Regions from separate parts of the Streptomyces sp. NPDC031418 genome, predicted to be linked through region 1. Evidence: riboswitches for the same ligand, from Rfam matches in the RefSeq annotation. Region 1 holds a riboswitch; each other region holds the start of a gene.
The links. A riboswitch is a leader RNA that binds a small molecule or an ion and turns the genes downstream of it on or off. The one in region 1 is predicted to bind S-adenosylmethionine.
Positions count from the first base shown of each region.

Region 2: it holds a riboswitch for S-adenosylmethionine, as region 1 does, so the genes downstream of both, ACZ5CZ_RS27985 (aminotransferase class V-fold PLP-dependent enzyme) here and thrC (threonine synthase) in region 1, are expected to answer to the same signal.
Region 3: it holds a riboswitch for S-adenosylmethionine, as region 1 does, so the genes downstream of both, ACZ5CZ_RS32820 (amino acid ABC transporter permease) here and thrC (threonine synthase) in region 1, are expected to answer to the same signal.

Region 1 covers NZ_JBVIJC010000018.1:136,193-142,348, forward strand. Annotated here, with positions in the region: gene ACZ5CZ_RS26300 (extracellular solute-binding protein) at 1-55, shown strand, start outside; gene ACZ5CZ_RS26305 (DUF3263 domain-containing protein) at 85-309, shown strand; gene otsB (trehalose-phosphatase) at 511-1,344, shown strand; gene ACZ5CZ_RS26315 (alpha,alpha-trehalose-phosphate synthase (UDP-forming)) at 1,349-2,779, opposite strand; gene ACZ5CZ_RS26320 (glucosyl-3-phosphoglycerate synthase) at 2,862-3,806, opposite strand; SAM riboswitch class I at 3,969-4,111, shown strand; gene thrC (threonine synthase) at 4,130-5,413, shown strand; gene ACZ5CZ_RS26330 (MoaD/ThiS family protein) at 5,410-5,685, shown strand; gene ACZ5CZ_RS26335 (cold-shock protein) at 6,128-6,156, shown strand, end outside.
Region 2 covers NZ_JBVIJC010000020.1:140,592-146,747, reverse strand. Annotated here, with positions in the region: gene ACZ5CZ_RS28005 (NYN domain-containing protein) at 213-1,556, opposite strand; gene ACZ5CZ_RS28000 (hypothetical protein) at 1,601-1,840, opposite strand; gene ACZ5CZ_RS27995 (rhomboid family intramembrane serine protease) at 1,995-2,735, shown strand; gene ACZ5CZ_RS27990 (Lrp/AsnC family transcriptional regulator) at 2,732-3,013, shown strand; gene ACZ5CZ_RS27985 (aminotransferase class V-fold PLP-dependent enzyme) at 3,050-4,411, opposite strand; SAM riboswitch class IV at 4,589-4,705, opposite strand; gene ACZ5CZ_RS27980 (undecaprenyl diphosphate synthase family protein) at 4,808-5,482, opposite strand; gene trpD (anthranilate phosphoribosyltransferase) at 6,054-6,156, opposite strand, start outside.
Region 3 covers NZ_JBVIJC010000028.1:41,266-47,421, forward strand. Annotated here, with positions in the region: gene ACZ5CZ_RS32810 (ABC transporter substrate-binding protein) at 1-892, opposite strand, end outside; gene ACZ5CZ_RS32815 (amino acid ABC transporter ATP-binding protein) at 962-1,759, opposite strand; gene ACZ5CZ_RS32820 (amino acid ABC transporter permease) at 1,756-2,736, opposite strand; SAM riboswitch class IV at 3,061-3,169, opposite strand; gene ACZ5CZ_RS32825 (glutathione S-transferase C-terminal domain-containing protein) at 3,235-4,098, opposite strand; gene ACZ5CZ_RS32830 (putative leader peptide) at 4,323-4,433, opposite strand; gene ACZ5CZ_RS32835 (aliphatic sulfonate ABC transporter substrate-binding protein) at 4,610-5,668, opposite strand; gene ACZ5CZ_RS32840 (ABC transporter ATP-binding protein) at 5,711-6,156, opposite strand, start outside.

The sequences.
Region 1 (6,156 bases):
CCTCACCCGCCTCCAGGCGGCGGCCACGGCGGCCGACAGCAGCAACGCGAACTGACTGTCGGTACCCGGCGCTACGGTGGCCCCATGGAACTCGGCGACCGCGAACAGGCCATCCTCGCGCTGGAGCGCCGGGGCTTTCCCGGCCCCGGCGCGAAGGAGCGCGCGATCCGGGAAGAGCTGGGCCTCTCCCCGGTCCGCTACTACCAGCTCCTCAACGCCCTCCTGGACGACGAGCGCGCCCTCGCCCACGACCCGGTCACGGTGAACAGACTCCGCAGACTCCGAGACTCCCACCGCACCACCCGCTGACCCCGGGCCTCGCCCCTCGGGCCGCCCGAACCGGCTCACGCTCCTCCCCGCCCCCACCCGGCCTTCCTCCCTCGTCCTCGCCTTTGTGGCCGACCGAGACGGGTGGTGGGTGGGCGAGGCGGGGTCCGGGGCGGAGCCCCAGGGGGCACTCGGGCGACGGCTCCAGGAGTGACACCGGGCGTCCGTGGATAGGGTCGGGGTATGGACCCCATGCCGATCCCGGTCACCCCGGCCGGCCAGGCCGCCCTCGCCGCGCTGCTCGCCAAGCCGGCCACCGCAGTCGTCGGCCTCGACTTCGACGGCACACTGGCCCCCATCGTCGCCGACCCCGAGCAGGCCCGCGCCCACCCCGACGCCGTACCCGCCCTCACCGCCCTCGCCCCCAAGGTCGCCTCGATCGCCGTGATCACCGGCCGCCCGGCCGGGGTCGCGGTCCGCTACGGCGGCTTCGCGGGCGTCCCCGCCCTGGACCACCTCACCGTCCTCGGCCACTACGGCGCCGAACGCTGGGACGCGGCCACCGGCCAGGTCACCGCCCCCGCCCCGCACCCCGGCGTGGCCGCGGTCCGCGCCGAGCTGCCGGGCGTCCTGGAATCGGTGGGCGCCTGGCACGGCACCTGGATCGAGGAGAAGGGCCGGGCGGTCGCGGTGCACACCCGCCGCGCCGCGGACCCCCAGGCCGCGTTCGAGGCGCTGCGCGGGCCGCTCACCGACCTCGCCACCCGGCACGGCCTGATCGTCGAGCCCGGCCGGCTGGTCCTGGAGCTGCGCCCGCCCGGCATGGACAAGGGCGTCGCCCTCGCCGATCACCTGCGCGCCACCGGCGCCGAGTCCGTCCTCTACGCGGGCGACGACCTCGGCGACCTCCCCGCCTTCGCGGCGGTGGAGAAACTCCGCTCGGACGGCGTACCCGGCCTGCTGGTGTGCAGCGGCAGCACGGAGGTGACCGAGCTGGCCGAGCGCGCCGACCTGGTGGTCGACGGCCCCGAGGGCGTCGTACATCTGTTGCGCACGCTGGCCGCGCGCATGCCCTGACGCGTCAGCGCTTCACGGCGTCCAGCGCGTCCAGCTGGTCCAGGAACCAGCGCGTGGGCGGCAGGGCCGTCGCCGCGGCGGCCAGCCGCTCGCTGCGCTCGGCCCGCACCCCGTCCGGCAGGATCAGCGCCTCGCGCAGCGCCCGCGCCGTGCCCAGCACGTCGTACGGGTTGACCACCAGCGCGTCGGTGCCCAGCTCCTCGTACGCCCCCGCCTCCCGGGACAGCACCAGCGCGCACCCCGCGTCGGAGACCACCGGGATCTCCTTGGCCACCAGGTTCATGCCGTCCCGGATGGGGTTGACCAGGGCCACGTCGGCGAGCCGGTACGCGGCCAGGGAGCGCGCGAAGTCGTCCTTGACGTGCAGCACGACCGGGGTCCAGCCCGGCGTGCCGTAACGGGAGTTGAGGTCGTCCGCGACCCGCCGTACCTCGGCCGTGTAGTCCCGGTAGACCGCGAGGTCCTGCCGGGACGGATACGCGAAGGCGACGTGGACGACGCGCTCGCGCCACTCGGGGTGGTCCTCCAGCAGCTGCCCGTACGCCAGCAGCCCGCGCACGATGTTCTTGGACAGCTCGGTGCGGTCGACCCGCACGATGGTGCGGCGGCCGGCGCCGATCTCCTTCCGGAGCGCCGCCATCCGCTCCTCGACGTCCGGTTCGTGCGCCCGCTTGCGCAGGAAGTCCGCGTCCGCGCCGAGCCCGTGCACCCCGATCTCCGTGCCGGCCGGCACCCCGCCCGGCAGCACCGCCCGCGCGCAGGCGGCGAACGCGTCCGCCCAGCGGTGGGTCAGGAACGCCACCCGGTCCGCGCCGAGCATGCCGCCGAGCAGCTGCGCGCGGATGTCGTCCGGAAGCAGCGCGAAGTACTCCGGCGGCGCCCACGGCGTGTGCGAGAAGTGACCGATGCGCAGGTCGGGGCGGAGCGCGCGGAGCATGCCCGGCACCAGGCACAGGTGGTAGTCCTGCACCAGCACCGCCGCGCCCTCGGCCGCCTCCTCGGCCAGCGCCTCGGCGAACGCCCGGTTGTAGGCCTCATACGACGCCCACTGCCGCCGGAACTCCGCGTCGAAGACGGGCTCCAGCGGGGTCTGGTACAGCATGTGGTGGACGAACCAGAGCACCGAGTTGGCGATGCCGTTGTACGCGTCGGCGAACACGGCCGGATCGATGTCGAGCATGCGGACCAGCTGCCCGCCGGTCGCGTCCACCGACAGCCGCCGCCCGTCGTGGGACCGCCGTACCGCCTCGCGGTCCGCGTCGCTCAGCGCGGCGCACACCCACACCGCCTGCGCGCTCGGCCCGATCGCCGACAGCCCGGAGACCAGCCCGCCGCCGCCACGTCTGGCGTCCAGCGAGCCGTCCTCGCGCACCTGATAGGAAACGGGGCCGCGATTGGACGCGACCAGCACCTCAGCACCGTGCGTGGAAGACATACGCCTCAACCTAGCCCGGCCCGGAAACGCTCAAACGTACGGCCCGCCCGGTACGGCCGCCGTATACGACGGCCCCGGCCGTTCACGCCACCTTGCGCTCGGCGTACTCCGCGATCTCCACCATCGGCGGCCGCTCCTCGGTGTCCACCGAGTAGGTGCGCGGTTCGAAGCCGTCCGCGCCCCGCTCGAACTGGGTGAGCGAGGGGCGGACCAGATGGCCGCGGGCGAGGCGGAGCTGGGCGGTGCGGTAGATGGCCGCCGCCATCCGGCCGAGCGCCTGTCCGTCCTGGTGCCGGTGCTTGCGCACCCCCAGGTCCACCTGGGCCAGCGCGTCCAGCCCCACCAGGTGCAGCGAGTCCACCAGCATGCCCAGCTCCACGCCGTACCCGACGGGGAAGGGCAGCTGCTCCAGCAGTGAGCGGCGGGCGGCGTACTCGCCGCCCAGCGGCTGCACGAACCCGGCCAGCTGCGGCCAGTGCATGTTGAGCAGCGGGCGGGCCATCAGCTCGGTGACCCGGCCGCCCTGCCCGGTGGCACCGGCGAGCGGACGGTCGTACATGCCCTTGACGAGGTCCACGTCCGGCTCGGTGAGCAGCGGGCCGACCAGCCCGGTGACGAAGTCGGAGGAGAAGTCCCGCAGGTCCGCGTCGATGAAGCAGACGAGGTCCCCGTGGGTGACCAGGAGGGAGCGCCACAGCACCTCCCCCTTGCCGGGGACGGCCGGGATGCGGGGCAGGATCGCGTCGCGGTGCACGACCCGGGCGCCGGCGGCCGCCGCGACCCTGGAGGTGCCGTCGGTGGAGCCGGAGTCCACGACGACGATCTCGTCGACGAGCGGGACCTGTTCGACGAGGTCGTGCCGGATCACGGCGACGATCTCCCCGACCGTCGCCTCCTCGTTGAGCGCGGGCAGGACGACGCTGATCGTCTGGCCGGTGCGCTGTTTGGCGGCCAGTATCCGGTGGAGCGGGCGATCGGCCACGGACCAGGAGCGGGTGGCCAGCCAGCGCTCGACTTCTTCCAGCACGGTCTGCGGCTCCTCACTGTTCGTGATCACACGAGGTGCGCCGTGTGATCCATCTCGCGGTTCGGACGTCTATCTCAACTGTCCTGGCCTTCGGTTACAGTCTTGAACAACGCCGATGACCATCGCATGTCGGGGTGTCAAGCGGCGTTGACAATCGCATACAGCTCATCCAGAGGGGCAGAGGGAAACGGCCCGATGAAGCCCCGGCAACCCTCCAGTCGGTCTCGTTCTCCATATCGAGGCTCCCGGCTAGGGAAGGTGCCAAATCCGTCTCACGGCGAGATGCGCCGTGAGGAAGATGAGGAGAAAGGGCCTCGCCTCACATGGCTGCGCAGACAGTTGAAACCCCCCTTGACTCCGCCGTCGACCTCGGTCCGGCCTCGGCCCTGAGCTGTCGCGAGTGCGGTCACCGCGTTCCGCTCGGCCCGGTCTTCGCCTGCGAGGAGTGTTTCGGCCCGCTGGAGATCGCCTACGACTTCTCCGGCCACGACCCCGAGGAACTGCGCCGGACGATCGAGTCGGGCCCCGCGAACATCTGGCGGTACGCGCCGCTGCTGCCCGTCCCCGCCGACGTGGCCGACAAGCCGAACCTCAACCCCGGCTGGACCAAGCTCGTCAAGGCGGACAACCTCGCCGGTGAGCTGGGCGTGACCGGCGGTCTGTACGTGAAGGACGACTCCGGCAACCCGACGCACTCCTTCAAGGACCGGGTCGTCGCCCAGGCCCTGGAGGCGGCGCGCGCCTTCGGCTTCACCACCCTGTCCTGCTCCTCGACCGGCAACCTGGCCGGTGCCGTCGGCGCCGCCGCCGCCCGGGCCGGCTTCCGCTCGTGCGTGTTCATCCCGCACGACCTGGAGCAGGGCAAGGTCGTCATGGCCGCGGTCTACGGCGGCGAGCTGGTCGGCATCGAGGGCAACTACGACGATGTGAACCGCTTCTGCTCCGAGCTGATCGGCGACCCGGCCGGCGAGGGCTGGGGCTTCGTCAATGTCAACCTGCGCCCGTACTACGCCGAGGGCTCCAAGACGCTCGCGTACGAGATCTGCGAGCAGCTCGGCTGGCGGCTGCCCGACCAGATCGTGGTGCCGATCGCCTCCGGCTCCCAGCTCACCAAGATCGACAAGGGGCTCCAGGAGCTGATCAAGCTCGGCCTGGTGGAGGACCGGCCGTACAAGATCTTCGGCGCCCAGGCGGAGGGCTGCTCCCCGGTGTCGACCGCCTTCAAGGCCGGGCACGACGTCGTACGGCCGCAGAAGCCGAACACGATCGCCAAGTCCCTCGCCATCGGCAACCCGGCCGACGGGCCGTACGTCCTGGACATCGCCCGGCGCACCGGCGGTGCGGTGGAGGACGTCACGGACGAGGAGGTCGTGGACGCCATCAAGCTGCTGGCCCGCACGGAGGGCATCTTCGCGGAGACGGCGGGCGGGGTGACCGTCGGCGTCACCCGCAAGCTGCTCAAGCAGGGCCTGCTGGACCCGGCGAAGACCACGGTCGTGCTGAACACCGGCGACGGCCTGAAGACCCTGGACGCGGTGGCCGGCACCGGCCTGACCGCGACCATCCGCCCCACCCTGGACTCCTTCCGAGAGGCTGGCCTCGCATGAGCGTGACCGTTCGCATCCCCACCATCCTGCGCACCTACACCGGAGGTCAGGCCGAGGTGCCCGCCGAGGGGGCGACCCTCGCCGAGGTCATCGCGGACCTGGAGAAGAACCACACGGGCATCGCCGCCCGCGTCCTGGACGACCAGGGCAAGCTGCGCCGGTTCGTGAACGTGTACGTCAACGACGACGACGTCCGCTTCGAGCAGGGGCTGGAGACGGCCACCCCGGACGGCGCGGGCATCTCCATCATCCCGGCGGTCGCCGGCGGCTGAGCATTAACCCGGTAACCGACGGTAGCCGGGATTACCGAGCGTTTATCGAATGGCCCCTTCCGCGATAGAAGCGGAGGGGGCCATTCAGTGTGATTGAGCGCGATAGAGTTGGGGAACCGGGTTGCGGGCCTACGGGTCGCGGGCCCTGGAATGGTGCCGCCCGCACGACAAGAAGTAGCCAAAGTGTGCGTGTTTTATGCGGCTTTCGTTCCCTTTGTGGAGCCCGACTTGCCCTGAATTCTCCCTGATTCTTGGCACATTCCGGATCGGGTGCGTCCAGATTTCTCGTCCGATTGACCTGTTGCAGACGGCAGTTGGACAGATACATTCAGCCGCGGTCGACGCGTTCCGGCGCACGCCCCCGACCGATTTGGGGGGTGAGGTCTGACCCGGGTCCGCGAAGTGTGGATCTGTGCAAGGGCCAGTAATAGGGGAGTTAGGCATGGCTCAGGGCACCGTCAAGTGGTTCAA
Region 2 (6,156 bases), on a different contig from region 1:
TGAGGACGAACTCCTTCTTGTGAGTGATCACCCGTTCGGAGGTTCGAGCCCAGACCCTAGTGACCCAGCTGTGATCAGTTCAAATCCTCACAGCAGAAAATCGCATCACGCAAGCCATTCTTTGCCCATAACTCACACGGGGTGAGACGCGATTGACGCTACGTTGCGTGACGATGCGGCCAATTCGGGCATTGAGTATGCCCGTTGGGCGTTCAGGACAGTCGCTTCAGAAGCACCGCAGAGGCCACGGGTCGGGCACCCGCCCTGGCGACCCCGTCGGCCACCTCCCGGTCGGTGGAGGCGACGATGACCGGACGGCCCGGCGGCTCCGCGCGCACCAGCTGCCGGATCAGCTCGTCGGCGGTGATCCCCGGCTTCGAGAACAGCACGCGGACGCCGCGCGGCGGCGCGAGCAGCACCGGCGCGGCCAGTTCGGCGCCGTCGAAGACACAGGTCACCTCGGCGCCGGTCTGCGCGGCGAGCGCCGAGAGCTGGCCGAGCAGCCGGAGCCGCTGCTTCTCCAGCGGCATCTGCGGATAGCCGGTCTTGGTGACGTTGTAGCCGTCGACCACCAGATGCGCCTGCGGCAGCGCGAGCAGCTGGTCGAGGATGGCCGGGTCGTGCTCGGACAGGGCGCGGGCCGCGATGTCCTTGGGAGTCATCCGCCCCGGCTCCACCGCGTCCACCGTCTCCGCCGGGCGCACCGAGACCGGCGGCAGGGCGAGTTCGCGGCGCAGCCCCTGGGTCGCGTCCAGCAGGGTGTCCAGCAGCAGCCGTACCCGCATGTCCTCCACACTGCGGCCCTCGCGGGCGGCCCGGCGGGTCGCCTCCAGCGCGGCCTCCGCCTCGCCGAGCCGGGCCTTGAGCCGCCGGGACTCGCTCTCGGCGGCCGACAGCTGCGTCTGCCCTTCGGCGCGTACGGCCTCCATCTCGGCCTGCGCCTTGCGCAGCGCGGCCTCGCCCCGCTTGACGTCGCTGAGCGCGGCCCGCAGCTTGCGCTGAAGCGATTCCGCTTCCTTCTTCGCCGACTCCAGCTCCGCGCGCAGCCGTTCGGTCTCGGTCCGGGTGTGCTCGCGGGCCTGGGCCAGCTCGGCGCGCAGCCGCTCCAGCTCCGCCCGGCTCTCCTCGTCGGCGCGCTCGGCGTCCGCGCGCTGGGCCTCCTCGCCGGCCGCGGTGACCAGCTTCACCCAGCCCGCGGGGCGCAGTACATAGGCCGCGGCCGCCACATCGAGCGGGTCCGCGGCCGGGGGCGGCGAGCCGGAGTCCAGGGCGCCGGCGAGTTCCGGATGCGCCTCTCTGAACTTCTCCCCGATGCGCTGCCGGAACAGCGGATCGGTCTCCAGCGCCGCCGCCATGGCGTTCCCGGCGAACTTCGCCCGGCGGTTGGGGGCGAACCGGGCATACTGCCGCAGCTGCGCGGGCAGTTCCGCCACGGTCAGCCCGCCGAAGCCGTCCGAGACGATCTGTACGACCCTGCGGCGCACGCCGTCGGGCAGCGGACGGTCAAGCACCTCAGCGGTGCCGTCTTCCGGCCCCCCGCCTGCGGTCTCCACCATCCGTCACACCCCTAAGCCGTCCGCTGTACCCGGGGCCGCTCCGCTCAGGAGTCGGCGCCCGGCCTGTCCACGAGTTCCACCTGGTCCACCGCGTTGCACCAACGGCAGCGCACCGACTCGATGGTCTCACTGACCACCTCGCGCTCCTCCACCTTCGGCTCACCCGCCAGGTCGAGGTGCACGTACTCGACCACCTTCGAGGAACGGGTCACGTCGAACCGGGTGAGGTTGCCGCACAGGGTGCAGCGCCAACGCGTCGTGGCGGTCGGCAGGGGAACCGTCATCGTGGCTGTTCGCTTCCTTCTCGGGTCGGTCCGCGCCCGGGGGGCGGACCCGTGTGGCCGTAACCCTACGGCCTGCCGGGGACTCGCCGCCCGTCCGTTCACGGCGGCGAGGCGGTCTATCCCCTTGCGTCCCCTTACGTCATGCTCTGTGTCCATGATCGGCAACTGGAGCACGGCGGGCCGGACCCTGAGGGCGGTCCGGAACACATCGGCACCGATGACCTACACCCTCATCGCCCTGTGCTGTGTGATCTTCGTGCTGGGCCCGGCCTCCGGGCTCACCGGGGCGTACGGCTCCGGGGAGTCCCTGCTCGCCGCACAGCGCGTGTACTTCCACCGCTGGGGCGTGGTCCCGGCCGAGCTGTTCGAGGGCGTGCCGAGGGCGGCGCTCACCCCGCTCACCGCGCTGTTCGTGCACGGGAGCTGGGTGCATCTGCTCGGCAACATGCTCTTCCTCTTCGTCTTCGGCGCGATGACCGAGGAGCGGATGGGCCGGGTGGAGTACACGCTCTTCTACGTCGGCTGCGGCTACCTGGCCCTGCTCGGTTACGCGGCCGCCAACGCGGCCTCGGAGCAGTCGCTGGTGGGTGCCTCCGGGGCGATCTCGGCGGTCCTCGGCGCCTTCCTCTACCTGTTCCCGCGGGCGCGCGTGACCAGTCTTCTGCCGTTCCTCCTCTTCCTGCCGGTACGGTTCCCGGCCTGGGTCGTGCTGCCGTTCTGGGCGGCGCTCCAGTGGCTCTCGGCGGGGCGGGCCGGACAGGGCCCGGGGGTGGCGTATCTGGCGCACCTGGTGGGCTTCGGGCTGGGCTTCGGCTACGCGTGGGTGCGCTACGGCCGTACGGATAGAGTGAAAGCCGCCCCTGCCCAGGCGCCCGAGGGAGAGAAGCAGCCGTGATCACCGCGATCGTCCTGATCAAGACCAGCGTGGACCGGATCCCCGAGATCGCGGAGCAGATCGCTTCGCTGGACTCGGTGAGCGAGGTGTTCTCCGTGACGGGGACGTACGACCTGATCGCGATGGTCAGGGTGCGGGAGCACGAGGACCTCGCCGAGGTGATCCCGGGCCGGATCAGCAAGATCCCCGGCGTGGAGGGCACGGACACGCATGTGGCGTTCCGTACCTACTCCCAGCACGACCTGGAGGCGGCGTTCGCGATCGGCCTCGACTCCTGACCGTCCGGACACCGCCTCATCGGGAGGTACGGCCCCTCACACCGCCGGCACGCAGCGGCCGTCCTCCGTGCGGTACGTCCACTTGGCACCGTCCCTGACCAGTTCCCGGACCGCGCTCACAAAACGGTCGACGTGCTCGTCGGGGGTGCCCGCGCCGAAGCTGACGCGCACGGCGTTGAGGGACTTCTCGCCCGGGGCCGCCTCCGGCGCACCGCACTCGCCCTGGGTCTGCGGGTCGCTGCCCAGCAGCGTGCGGACCAGGGGGTGGGCGCAGAACAGGCCGTCGCGGACGCCGATGCCGTACTCCGCGGAGAGGGCGGCGGCGAAGTGGGAGCTGTTCCAGCCGTCGACCACGAAGGAGATCACCCCGACGCGCGGGGCGTCGTCGCCGAACAGGGAGAGGACCCGCACCTCGGGGATCTCGGCGAGCCCCTCGCGCACCCGGCGGATCAGGTGCTGCTCCCGGGCGACCAGGGTGTCCCAGCCGGCCTCGGTGAGCGCCTTGCAGGCCGACGCGATGGAGTAGGCGCCGATGACGTTCGGCGAGCCGGCCTCGTGCCGGGCCGCGCTCTCGTGCCACGCCACCTCCACTCCGCCGTCCGGGCGCCGGGTGACCGTGCGGCTGGCGCCGCCGCCCGCGAGGTACGGCTCGGCCGCGCGCAGCCAGTCCGCGCGGCCGGCCAGGACGCCGGAGCCGAACGGCGCGTACAGCTTGTGTCCGGAGAAGGCGATCCAGTCGACGTCGAGGTCGCGGACGTCCACCGGCTGGTGCGGGACGAGCTGGGCGGCGTCCACGACGATCCGGGCGCCGTGCGCGTGCGCGGCGGCGGCCAGCTCGCGCACCGGCCACAGCTCGCCGGTGACGTTGGAGGCGCCGGTCACACAGACCAGGGCCGGGCCGTGGGGCTCGCGGGCGGCGAGCGCCCGCTCCAGGGTCTCGACCGCCTGCCGCGGGGTGCGCGGGGCGTCGAGGTAGGTGACCCGGGTGTCCTGCCAGGGCAGCAGGGAGGCGTGGTGCTCGGTCTCGAAGACGAAGACCTGGCAGCCGGCGGGCAGCGCGCGGGCCAGCAGGTTCAGCGAGTCGGTGGTGGACCGGGTGAAGACCACCTGGTCGCCGGGGCGGCAGCCGAGGAAGTCGGAGACCGTGCGGCGGGCGTTCTCGAAGAGGTCGGTGGAGAGCTGGGAGAGGTAGCCGGCGCCGCGGTGGACGCTGCCGTAGTAGGGGGCGTAGGCGGCGACGTCGTCCCAGACGCGCTGGAGGGCGGGGGCGCTGGCCGCGTAGTCGAGGGCCGCGTAGGTGACCTCGCCGCCGGTGACCAGCGGAACGGTGACATCCCGCCCCAGAACCGGCAGAGGGGCACAAACGGACTGGTCGGCGGCAGCGGTGGAGACGGACATGGCGGAACTCCCGTGAGGCGTGTGGGATCACCGCGCGAGCAGAGGTCGCTCAAGCACGGAGAAAGGGGAAAAGGGTGCGCGGAGGCGGGGCTCGGCGGCCCTAACGCATTCGCTTGCTCACGGAAGACTCCTCGACGACCAGGACCCCTGGTCCACGCTTCGACTCAGCGTGCGAGGGGTCCGCGCTTGCCGTAGACCTCGCTGCCTACGACCTGGTCCTCACCCGGGGCACCCCGCCACGGACGGAGGGTTGCCGGACAGCCGGCCGGGGCCTTGTGGCTGTCGCTCATGACCTGGACAGGAACGTAACGGAGCTGATCGCCGCGCCGCAACTCCTGTCCGCATATCGGGACCTCGGCATGCCGGCGAGGCATGCCGAGGCCGTCGGTCGTGCCGTCAGCTCGACTCGGGCATGCCGGACTCCGGGTAGCCGCCGTAGCGCCGCTCGCGGTTGCGGAGGTCCTTCATCGCGGCGTCGAAGTCGGCCCGCGTGACATCCGGGAACAGCAGCGGGGAGAAGTACAGCTCGGCGTACGGGGACATCAGCGGGAAGAAGGACGACATGCGGACGGCGCCGCCGGTGCGTATGACGAAGTCGACCTGTTCCGGGACGTACGCGTTGCTGGCCAGGATCTCCTCGGTCATGACCGGGATCTTCCCGTTGAGCTTGTTGAAGATCCCGATGACCTCGCGGGAGAGGGACATTCCGAGGATGTAGTGGACCGTGAAGTCCGAGTCGGTGTCCGACGCCTTCCGCATGGTTTCGAGCGATTCGAGGTAGCGGTCCGGCACCAGGTCCAGGGAGCCGGAGTACGCGAAGTTGCAGCTGCCGTGGACGCGCTGGGCCAGGTCGTCGAACGCGTCGAGGAACGTCGTCACCGCGGCCTCGGGGCGGTTGAAGTTCTTCACCGAGGACGTCGTGATGTAGAGGGTCTTGATGCCCTCCTCCCGGGTCCAGCCGATGAACTCTTCGAGCTTGTCCGCCATCGCCTTGTAGCCCTCGTCGAGGGAGACACCGTTTTCGATGGACCAGCGGCGCATGCCGTCGGGCAGAAGCATCAAGTTGGTCACCGTGTTCTCCTTTTGCTGAATGCGCTGGCGCGAACAAGTGCGGGTGTGCGTCGACGGCACGTCCGAGGGGATGCCGACGAGGGAGGAGAGGGTGTCGCCAGAGTGCGCAGGCCTGTTCCGCACCCGTGCTGGGTGCGGTTACCGGTTCGGTCTGCGGATGTGACGGCCGTCGAGAAGGCCGGAATGGGCAGAGCAAGGGCCGGTGAGAATGTTCCGGCGCTTGAAGAGCGGTCGATGCCGCCCGGTGGTGAAGACACGCGCATCACGCGCGGAGTGACATGAAAACGGTGCGGAGCCGAGTCGGCTCAGGTATGGACCGGACGTAATCGACGGTCCGGCGGCGTCGGATTCCTATTCCATGGCTGGGTACAGCTGTCCCTCATCCATGCCCCCGTCATCCCTTCGTTGTCCCCGTTCAGATGCGTGCTCCGGACAAAGCGGAGGCACACACATCACCACGAGGGAATGCACTTGACGCTAGCATATCCACAGACCCGGCCAGGTGATCAAGATCTGACGCCAATTTCCCGCAGCGCGGGGCGACTTGTGCGGCCGCCCCGCCGGGCGGACGTCAGGCGTTGGTGGCCGCGACCCACCGCTCGAGAAGCCTGCCCGCAGCCCCGGAGTCGATCGACTCGGCCGCGCGGTCCATCCCGTCCCGCAGCTGCTCCGCC
Region 3 (6,156 bases), on a different contig from region 1:
GCTTGGCCAGGCCGCTGTCCTTCTTGGCGGTGGCCGCGATCAGGCCCTGGAGGCTCGCTCCGGCGCCCGAGTAGGTGCCCGCGGTGCGGGTGGCGTTGGGCGTGTTCGCGGTCTGCCTGTTGTGGTAGGCGATGCCGGGGTTGGGGCCGAAGTACGCATCGATCTTGCCGCCGGACAGGGCCAGGTAGACGCTGTTGCTGTCCTGGAAGTACTTGACGGTGAGCTTCTTGCCCTCCTTGGCGAGCTTCGCCTTCCACTCCAGGAGGATCTTCTCCTGGTTGGTCCCCGCGCTCACGGAGACGGTCTTGCCGGCGAGGTTCTCGTAGGTGCCGCCGAAGTTCCAGGTGCTCTTCTTCGGCACGGTGAAGGCGAGGTTGTCCTGCCGGTAGGAGGCGAACTCGTACTTCTTCTTGCGTTCTTCGGTGTCGGTGACGTTGGAGAAGGCCACGTCGACCTTGCCGCTGTCGATGCCGACGAAGAGGTTCTCCCACGTGGAGTTCTTCACCTCGGGCTTGAGGCCGAGGACCGCGGCGACCAGGCGGCCGAAGTCGGGCTCCGCGCCGGTGAGGGTCTTCTGGTCGCTGCCCACGTAGGCGAGCGGCGGGAAGCCGGCGGGCAGGGCGCCGATGCCGATCTCCAGCTTGCCGCTCTTCCTGAGGGCGGCGGGCAGTTCGGCGCTGATGGACTTGACCTCGGAGACCTTGATGGTGGTCTGCTGGGCGGCGCCGTTGGAGGCCTGGCCGATGACGACCTCGCCGGACCGGGCGGCGGTGTCGGTGGTGGCCGCGTCGCTGTTGCCACCGCAGGCGGCGAGCCCGGTGGCCAGGGAGGCGACGGCGGTCGCCGCGGTGATGCCGCGTATCAGGCTGCGTCGGGTGACGTGGGTGCGCATGGCCGTTCCTTGTCGCTCAGGGGCGGTGATGAGGGTGGTGGCGTGGGGGGAGGTCGTGGGGGCGGCGGGTCACAGGACCTTGCTGAGGAAGTCCCTGGTCCGCTCGTGCCGTGGTGTGTCGAGGACCTCGGAGGGCGGCCCCTGCTCGACGATCTTGCCGCCGTCGATGAAGACGACCCGGTCGGCGATCTCGCGGGCGAAGCCGATCTCGTGGGTGACGATGACGAGGGTGGTGCCGCTGGAGGCCAGGTCCCGGATGACGGCGAGGACTTCGCCGACCAGTTCGGGGTCCAGGGCGGAGGTGGGCTCGTCGAAGAGGATGACGCCGGGGCGCAGCGCCAGGGCGCGGGCGATGGCGACGCGCTGCTGCTGGCCGCCGGAGAGCTGGCGCGGGTAGGCGCCGGTCTTGTCGGCGAGGCCGACCCGGCCGAGGAGGTCGCGGGCCAGTTCCTGGGCTTCGGCCCTGCCGAGCCGGCCGGTGGCGACGGGGGCCGCGGCCACGTTGTCCAGGACGGTCAGGTGCGGGAAGAGGTTGAAGTTCTGGAAGACGAACCCGATCCGTCCGCGCTGGGTGAGGATGGCCCGCTCGCTCAGCTCCTTGAGCCGGTTGCCCTGCCGCTTCACGCCGATCAGCTCGCCGTTGATGCTGACGTGGCCGATCTCGGGCTTCTCCAGGTGGTTGATGACCCGCAGCAGGGTGGACTTGCCGGAGCCGGAGGGGCCGAGGATCACGGTGACCTCCCCCGGACGGACCGTCAGGTCGACGCCGTCCAGGACGCGGTGGGTGCCGTACCACTTGTGCACGTCGTGGACCTCGACGGTGGCGGCTTCGACGTCCGCCAGGGTGTCGGCGGTCTTGGCGGTCATACGGCGGCCTCCCGGCGTATGCGGGCCCGCAGCTCGGTGAGACCGGTGCGGAGCTTCTGGAGGGGCGTGGGCGGCAGGCTGCGGGTGGCGCCGCGGGCGTAGTACCGCTCGACGTAGAACTGGATGACGGAGACGACGCTGGTCAGGATCAGGTACCAGGCGGTGACGACCAGCAGCAGCGGCACGATGTCGCCGGGGTAGGTGGAGCCCATGGTCTGCGCGGAGCCGAACAGGTCCAGCAGGGAGACGTAGAAGACCAGCGAGGTGCCCTTGATCAGGCCGATGAGCTGGTTGACGTAGTTGGGGACGATGGAGCGCAGCGCCTGCGGAAGGACGACTCTGCGGAACTGGTAGCCCTTGGGCAGGCCGAGGGCGGCGGCCGCCTCGTGCTGGCCCTGGTCGACGGAGAGGATGCCGCCGCGCACCACCTCGGCCGCGTAGGCGGCCTCGTTGAGGCTGAGGCCGACGACGGCGACGACCATGTCGGTGGCGAGCTTCGACTCGTCGAAGGAGAAGAAGGCCGGCCCGAAGGGGATGCCGACGCTCAACGTCTTGTACAGAGCGCTGAAGTTGTAGAGGAAGATCAGGACCACGATGAGCGGGATGGAGCGGAACGCCCAGACGTAGGTCCAGCTGACCGCGCGCAGCACCGGGCTCTTCGACAGCCGGGCCAGGGCGAGCAGGACACCGCCGACAAGGCCCAGCACGGCGCTGTAGGCGGTGACTTCGAGGGTGATGAGCAGGCCGTCGAGGATGGTCGGCCGCAGGAACCAGTAGCTCCAGCGGTCCCACTGGTAGAAGGGGTTGGTCACCAGCCCGTGTGCGAACTGGGCCACCAGGACCAGGACGACCGCGGTGGCGATCCAGCGTCCCGGCCGGCGCAACGGCAGTACGCGCTGGGCGGTGAGGGCCTTGGGCGGTTCGGTGGCGGTAGGCGCCTCGGGCAACGTGACGGTGGCGCCAGGGGGTTCGCTCATGGTGGGCTCCGGCTGGGTGGGAACACCCCGGCACCACGCCGGTGTGCGGGGACGCACGGGTCGGCGGGAGACCGGGAGTGGGAAGGGCGACGGCACACCGCGCGGGCGGTGTCGGTCAGGGAGTGCGGGGGCTGGGGGGAGGCGTCAGCCCCGACACCGGGCACGGCCCGGTGCGGTACACAGTGCGCTGTTGACGCGGAGCAGATCGACGGCGCGGTCGGCGACGAGCAGACTCGTGTACGTCCGTACGCAGCCCGGGGAACGGCGTGCGGCCGTTCTGGGAGCTGCGTACATGGCGTCACCGTCACTGTTCCGGCCCTGTGGGCCTCGCGCTTACCGATGTGTCATCGGCCGGGTCGTCACCTGGGGCACCCCACCGCGGTGCGAGGGTTGCCGGTCAGCCAGCCAGGGCTTGTCGCTGACACTCGTGACCGTTCTGGGCCGTAGTTAAGACAATGGCCCGAACGTATGTCAACGCCGTTCCACCAGGTGGAACGGCTAACGGGCCGAGTGTGCCGCCCAGTCGAGGATCTGGACGGCCGATCCGGCGGCCTCCAGCCCGCGGCACCGGGCGTGGTGGCGGCGGTCGATCCCGTCGAGGTCGAGATGGGCACCGAAGGCCGGGTGGGCGGTCACACGGCGGGCGTAGGACCACAGCGCCGGGTGGCCGGCGATGCGCTGGACCGCGGCGGCGTCGAGATGGTGCCGGTGCACGGTGTCGAGCCGGACCAGGGCGACCCACAACTCGACGTCGGCGGCGGTGACTTCGTCGCGGATCAGGTAGGGGCGGCCGACCAGCCAGCGGTCCAGGGCGCCGAGTGTCTCCAGCAGTGTGGCCAGTGCCATGTCACGTTCCGCCGCGTCCGCTCCCACGGCTCCGGCCCGCTGCGCCGCCCCCTCGATTCCCTGCCTGCACATCTGCTCCACGGCCTCGATCTCCGACTCCGCGCCGCACGGGTAGAGCGAGGGGGCGCAGGTGTCGAAGCGGTGGGCGAGGTCGCGCATGATGTCCCGGTCGTGGGTGCTGACGATCCGCCCGGACCAGCCGTCACTGAGCACCGGCGCCGCGGCCGGACCGGAGTAGCGGTGCGCGCTCGCCTCGTACAGCGGACGCAGGGCCGAGTAGCCGCCCTCGGGACAGTCGGGGACGGCGGGCAGGAAGGTGACCGGACAGATGTCGTCCAGGCCGAGCAGGGTGTGGGTGACGGCGATGCGCAGGCCGTCGGGACACGCGGTCGACAGATGGAGCCGGTAGCGGCCTGGCACCGGGTAGTGGCCGCTGCGTGCGTCCCTGCCGATACGGCCGAGGAAGGCGGGCGCGGGGCGGACGGAAACGTGGGCGGCGGGCGTGGTGACGGTCATGACTCTCCCCGAAAGCGGGCGCGGACGTCCGCGCGGCGGATGCGACATCGGGCCGGGCCCCGTGGCCGGATCCCCCTCCTTCGCCCGGAGGGCGGGCCCGGCACTCGGTGCCGGGCCCGCCGGGGCTACGGGGATGCGACGACGGAACCCTGAGCGGGGCTCACCTGGGCACGCCGAACGGCACGATGTGCCGTGGGGGGGCGTCGGCGTGGAAGCTGCGCAGGTCAGCCCATGCGGCCGAGCGCGCTGCACACGCGGAGCAGGTCGATGTGACGTCGGGAAGTCAGCAGAGGCGAACGGCTCACTCGGACGGTGACCGGAGCAAGGCGCCTCATGTTTCCCTACCTGTTCGCTAGGATTCCTTACCGAGTGTCGATGCACCGGCCACGGACGTCAAGGGGTCCGTCCCGCATGGCGGACATCCCGATGGACGGCGGCACGCCCGCCGTGGCCGCCCGGTCGGGTGCGGTCGCTCCGGGAGGGGGTCAGGCATGGGCACTCGCCGGTGCGCTCATGAGGTGACCTTGAGCTTGGAGCTGTCGTAACCGGCGGGGAGAAGGTTGTCAGTGATCGACTCGACGTCGACCTTCTTGGTGATCTGGCCCGCGTCCAGGAAGGCGTCGGCGAGATGCTGCTCCAGTGCGATGTCCGGCTGCTCCACCGGGGTGACCCGGTTCGAGTAGGCGGCCAGGGAGGCCTTGGCGTCGGCGAGCGGGATGCTCTGCTCCTTCGCCAGCGCCTGCGCGTACTTCTCCGGGTTCTTGACGCCCCAGGCGAACTCCCGCGACAGCCTCTTCAGGACGTCCGTGAGGGCCGCACGCTTGGCCTCGTCCTTCAGCGAGGAGTCACTGGCGACGTAGTAACTGCTCGTCTGGTCGATCGGCGGAAGCCCCTTCACCAGGATCCGGGCACCGTTCTTGACCGCGATCGCGGACTGCGGGTTCCAGATCGACCAGGCGTCCACCTTGCCGGTGTTGAACGCGGTCGCGCCGGCCGCCGGGTCGAGGAAGACCAGCTTCACGTCCTTGGGGGTGAGGCCGACGCTCTTCAGGGCGTTGAGGGCCAGACCGTGGGCCGAACTGCCCTGCGGGACGGCGATCTTCTTGCCCTTGAGGTCCGCGGCCGTCCTCAGCTCGGAGCCCTTGGGCACGATGATGTTCTCCACCGCCTGGTCGGGCGTGAGTGAACGGTTCACGGCGACGATCTTGAAGCCGTACTCCTTCGCGGCACCGGTGATCGGCGGTACGTCGCCGACGCTGCCGAGGTCGATGTCGCCGGAGGCGGCGGCCTGGATGAGCGGCGGGCCGTAGGTGAAGCGGGCGAACTTCACCTTGTAGGGGGCGTTGTCGAACACGCCGGTGACCTTGGCCAGTTCCTGGCTGCCGTCCCCGCCGTTGTCGCCGATGGTGAAGGTGTACTTGCTCCACTCGGGGTGCTTGGCATCGCGTGCGTCGGCGGCGTTGCTCAGCGGCGCGGGCGTGTCCGACGACGGCGATCCGCAGGCGACGAGGGTGCCCGCCAGGGTGAGCGAGCCGAGGATGGCGATGAGTCCGGTGGTTCTTCTGCGCATGGTCGTCGTTCTTTCTGTGCCGGGTGAGGGTGTTCGCTGAGGTCAGTGGCGGCCGGCGAGGCCGAGGTCTTCCAGGAGCCGGGCGCGGAGCTCCTCGCGGGCGACGCTCGCTTCGCGGTCGGCGGCGGGGAGCCGGACCTCGTGCGAGGTGCCGATGCGGCCGTTGCTCATGACGATGATGCGGTCCGCCAGGGCGATGGCCTCGTCGACGTCGTGGGTGACGAGCAGCATGGCGGCCTGGTGCCTGGTGCGCAGCGCGCGGACGAGGTCGTGCATGCGCAGCCTGGTGATGGCGTCGAGCGCCGCGAACGGTTCGTCGAGCAGGACGAGTTCGGGCTCCGAGACCAATGCCCGGGCGAGGGAGACCCGCCCGGCCTCGCCGCCGGAGAGTTCCTTCGGCCACGCCTTCTCGCGGCCCGCGAGTCCGACCTCGGCGAGCACGGCGCGGGCCCGCTGTTCGGCGTCGGGCCCGTGCAGGCCGAGCGTGA